DNA from 2 places in the Sebaldella sp. S0638 genome. Region 2 is predicted to be linked to the other one. Evidence: riboswitches for the same ligand, from Rfam matches in the RefSeq annotation. Region 2 holds a riboswitch; the other holds the start of a gene.

Region 1 (2,409 bases), on a different contig from region 2:
GAGTGTACAAAGCATTGGTAAAATTAGGACTTATATAATGAAACGGAGTAGATCCTTTAGGGATAAAACTCCGTTTTTTGATTTAAATTTTTATATTTATCAGCTTTTTTCAAATTTTTCCTCGGAATTAATATTAGAAAAATTCAGATATAAAATCGAAGAAATAAGAATCAAAGCGGCAATAATCTGAACCGGGCTGAGAATCCTGTGTCTGAGTATGCCTTCCAGCGCCACTGAAGTCAGCGGAAAAGCAAGCTCACAAAGAGTAGCCACAGATGCAGAAGTTCCTTTCAGCCCTAAATAGTATATAAATATTGCCAAAAGACCAAAAAATGCAATGAATAAAGCAAGAATAACCATGTTTTTATTTGCAGTGAATGCATATACAGTACCAAGATCTTTTTTGAACAGAAGTATTACAAACATAATCAGTGCTGTAAATGTAAATCTGTAAAAAGTACTTGTGGAAAAATCATATTTATTCAGAACTTTTCTTCCGAATACAGTACCGCTTCCAAAAGAAAAAGCAGCAAGGACAGAGTATAAACATGCCTGTACATTATTCTTTTCCAGAAGTGAAGGGCTCTTAAAGCCAAAAGCCAGAACATAGCTGGAACATACCGCTACTAAAGCCAAAAGGTAAAACTTTTTCCCGGGCTTTTCTTTTAGTAATACAGCTGCAAGCAGAATAGCAAAAACAGGCTGTAATTTCTGAAGAAGAATGACAACACTGTACTGGCTGAACTCGCTCAGCTGCAGTGCTTTTACCATAGAAAGCGTACCGATAACTCCTCCGAAAAGAGCAATCAGAAAAAAGTAAGTCAGATCACTTAATGTAAACACCTTTAAATATTTATACTTTTTAAACATAAAGATACTTAAAAATATAAAAGGAATAAAATGTGCCACAAATACAATAAATTCCACGTTATAAAAGTGAAATACCGAAAAATATGACGGAGTAAGAAGAACGCCGTCTATTCCCCACATAGCTGCTGCAATAATTATAAGGATATTGCTGAAAAACCTGAATTTCTTATCCATAATATGAAGTCCTCCCAAAATAAAAAAACTTTCATCAAGCAATGAAAGAAAGCAGCATAAAATCTTCTTTCATCCAGACTATAACTGTCGGTACCGGAATTTAACCGGTTCGTGCTTATAAAAAAATAAGCTTGCGGACTTTACCGCCGGTAGGGAATCGCACCCTGCCCCGAAGAGTATAATCCTATCATATAATTTCTGATAAAAAATGTCAATAGTAATAATTTCAAATCTGTTATATAATATAATAACATTCAGATAAAAGGAGAGATTATGAGTATAATAATAACAGTGCTTTTATTGGGGATAATTGTATTTATCCACGAATTTGGACATTTTATAACAGCTAAGATGTTTCACATGCCTGTATTGGAATTTGCAGTGGGTATGGGACCAAAACTAATATCAAAAAAGGTGAAAACAACAGTCTATTCTATAAGAGCAATTCCTTTTGGAGGATTTGTGAGTATAGATGGTATGGAAGTGGAGACAGAAAACGAAGTAGAGAACGGTTTTAATACGCAAAATCCCCTAAAAAGACTGATAGTCCTAAGTGCAGGAGTTTTTATGAATTTTTTGTCAGGGATAATAGCATTATTCATTTTATTTTCTATAACAGGTGTAATTTCAACTAAAGATATACCGGCAAAAATAAAAAATGTTGCGGTATCTGCAGAAGCAAACAGCGTTTTGCAAAAGGGAGACATTATTACTTCTTTTAACGGGAATAAAATAAATAACTGGCAGGAACTTACAAAAAATATTATAGAACTGAATACCAGCGGATATAAAGGACAGGATGTAGATATAAAAGTTTTAAGAGACAATAAAGAAATAGATTTGAAAACAAAACTGACTCAGGGTGAAGGAAACAGCTATATACTAGGTGTGGAAGTAGATGCGCCGAAGATGAATCCTTTAGACAGGGCAAAGCTTTCATTTCTCTCATTTTTCAAGATAATGGAAGAAATGATAAAGGGACTCGCGGGACTTGTAACAGGAAAAGTAGGATTAAACAACCTTACAGGACCGGTAGGACTTACCAAAGTAGTAGGTGAGGCTTACTCAAGCGAAGGATTTATAATACTGCTGAATTTTTTTGTACTGATATCACTGAATATAGGACTTTTGAACCTTTTGCCGTTTCCGGCTCTGGACGGGGGAAGAATTATCTTTGTATTTTTGGAAATGATAGGTATAAAAATAAATAAAAAACTTGAAGAAAAATTCCATATAGTAGGTTTCAGTCTTCTCATAGGATTAATGGTCTTTGTGGTATTTAATGATATAAAAAATTTTTAAGAGAATAGGAATTACAAAGATATGGAAACACATTTAAATAAAAAATACGGGTTATTCGTGGCG
Region 2 (2,409 bases):
AAAATATTGACAAAAGAATTTGGAAAGGGATTCTCATTCACTAATTTAACACAAATGCGAAAATTTTATTTAATATATTCAAAATTATCAATTCTTCAGACAGTGTCTGAAGAATTGGGGAATGATGGTAAAATACTGGGAGTATACAAATTTAGACTAACCTGGTCACATTATATCTTTCTGATGAGACTAGAAGAGAATGAAAGAAGTTTTTATGAAATAGAATCAGATAAAAACAATTGGAGTCTGAGAGAGTTGAAAAGACAGTACAATACAGGTTTATATGAAAGACTTATTATTAGTAAAAATAAAGATAAAGTAGAAACTTTGGCAAAAAAAGGACAGATAGTGGAAAAACCCGAAGATTTGATAAAAGATCCGTATATTCTGGATTTTTTAGGACTGGAGGAAAATTCTTTATATACTGAAAGTAATCTCGAACATAAGGTAATTGACAAGCTGGAACATTTTCTGCTGGAACTGGGAAAAGGATTCCTTTTTTCGGGAAGACAGGAGAGGTTTAGTTTTGACGAAAAACATTTTTATGTGGATTTGGTATTCTATAACAGATTACTGAAATGTTTTGTCCTGATAGATTTGAAAATAGGCGGGCTGAAACATGAGGATATCGGACAGATGCAGATGTATGTTAATTATTATGACAGGAAAATAAAAAATGAAGATGAAAATAAAACTATAGGAATAATATTATGTAAAGATAAAAGCGAATCCATAGTGGAAATGACACTTCCTGAAGAAAATACACAGATATTTGCGAGTAAATACCAGTTAATACTTCCAAGCAAAGAGGAACTGAAAAAAATAATGGAAGATTAGTGCGAATAATACGTCTTTCTGGTATATTATGTAAGAATTAAAAATTTTTTACTGAAAAAGGTGTGAGAAAATATTTGACATAAAGGGAAAAATATTATATCATAAATTTAGAAAAACAATTAAACTTCAGGGCAGGGTTAAATTCCCGACCGGTGGTAAAGTCCACGAGCTTATATTTAAGCATGAACTGGTGTAATTCCAGTACCGACAGTAAAGTCTGGATGAAAGAAGTAGATAAATAAAAAAATATATCAGTTTTTTTGATATACGATGCTCTGGATTTGATTTAGAATCCGGATTTTTTTATTTATAATAATAGTCAGGCTATTATAAAATCCAAACTGTTGCTTATGTTTTTCAAAAAACTATCAGGAGGAATAGAAAATGAAAAGACTAGAAGGAAAGTTCAATGGAAAAGATTTAAGGGTAGGAATTGTAGCAGGAAGATTTAACGAGTTCATAACATCCAAATTAGTAGAAGGAGCTGTGGATGGTCTGACAAGACATGAAACAAGTATAGAAAATATAGAAACAGCATGGGTTCCGGGAGCTTTTGAAATACCGCTTATAGCTAAAAAAATGGCAAAATCAAAAAAATATGATGTGGTAATTACATTAGGAGCTGTAATAAAAGGCTCTACACCACATTTTGATTATGTAAGTGCAGAAGTTTCAAAAGGTGTGGCACATGTATCTTTGGATAGTGAAATTCCTGTTATATTTGGTGTGCTTACTACAAACAGCATAGAGGAAGCTATAGAAAGAGCAGGGACAAAAGCAGGGAACAAAGGTTTTGAAGCAGCAATGTCAGCAATAGAAATGGTAAATTTAATAAAACAGATTGAAAACTAAGACTTTGTAAAAGATATCAGGGAAGATTGATGATTTTAACCGTGAATATCTGGTAATATAAAATCAGATCAAGTTACCGGAAGGAAGTATATGGATAAAAAGTATATGGAAATGGCCCTTAAAATTGCTGAAAAAGGACTGGGACATGTAAATCCGAATCCTTTGGTAGGGGCAGTTGTAGTAAAAAACGGTGTGGTAGTGGGAAGAGGCTACCATGGTGTATACGGCGGGCCTCATGCGGAGGTTTATGCTCTGGATGAAGCCGGGAAAGAAGCAGAGGGAGCAGATATATATGTGACTTTGGAGCCTTGTTCCCATTATGGGAAAACACCTCCCTGTGCAAAAAAAATAATAGAATCAGGAATAAAAAGATGTTTTGTAGGTTCAATAGATCCGAATCCTCTCGTTTCCGGCAAAGGTATAGAAATACTGCGGGAGAATAATATAGAGGTGTACACAGGTGTAATGGAAGAAGAATGCAATAGTATTAACAGAGCTTTTTTAAAATATATAAAAGAGGGGGTACCATATTTATTTCTAAAATGTGCTATAACACTGGACGGAAAAATAGCAGCCCGAAATGGTGATTCCAAGTGGATAAGTAATGAAGCTGCAAGAGAGAAAGTACAGTTTTACAGAAATAAATTTATGGGACTAATGGTAGGGATAGGGACAGTGCTAAATGATAATCCGAGACTAACAGCGAGAATAGAAAACGGT

Evidence for each region. Region 2 has a riboswitch for FMN ahead of ribE (6,7-dimethyl-8-ribityllumazine synthase). Riboswitches for the same ligand answer to the same signal wherever they lie in the genome.
Region 1: linked by a shared signal. The riboswitch ahead of NK213_RS10975 (DMT family transporter) and the one ahead of ribE (6,7-dimethyl-8-ribityllumazine synthase) in region 2 are both predicted to bind FMN.

What each region holds. Positions count from the first base shown of each region.
Region 1 is NZ_JAMZGM010000036.1:23,402-25,810, reverse strand. Features, by position in the region: gene NK213_RS10980 (Cof-type HAD-IIB family hydrolase) at 1-38, shown strand, start outside; gene NK213_RS10975 (DMT family transporter) at 100-1,044, opposite strand; FMN riboswitch at 1,102-1,225, opposite strand; gene NK213_RS10970 (RIP metalloprotease) at 1,318-2,346, shown strand; gene NK213_RS10965 (APC family permease) at 2,368-2,409, shown strand, end outside.
Region 2 is NZ_JAMZGM010000028.1:10,291-12,699, reverse strand. Features, by position in the region: gene NK213_RS09360 (YhcG family protein) at 1-837, shown strand, start outside; FMN riboswitch at 956-1,074, shown strand; gene ribE (6,7-dimethyl-8-ribityllumazine synthase) at 1,222-1,689, shown strand; gene ribD (bifunctional diaminohydroxyphosphoribosylaminopyrimidine deaminase/5-amino-6-(5-phosphoribosylamino)uracil reductase RibD) at 1,780-2,409, shown strand, end outside.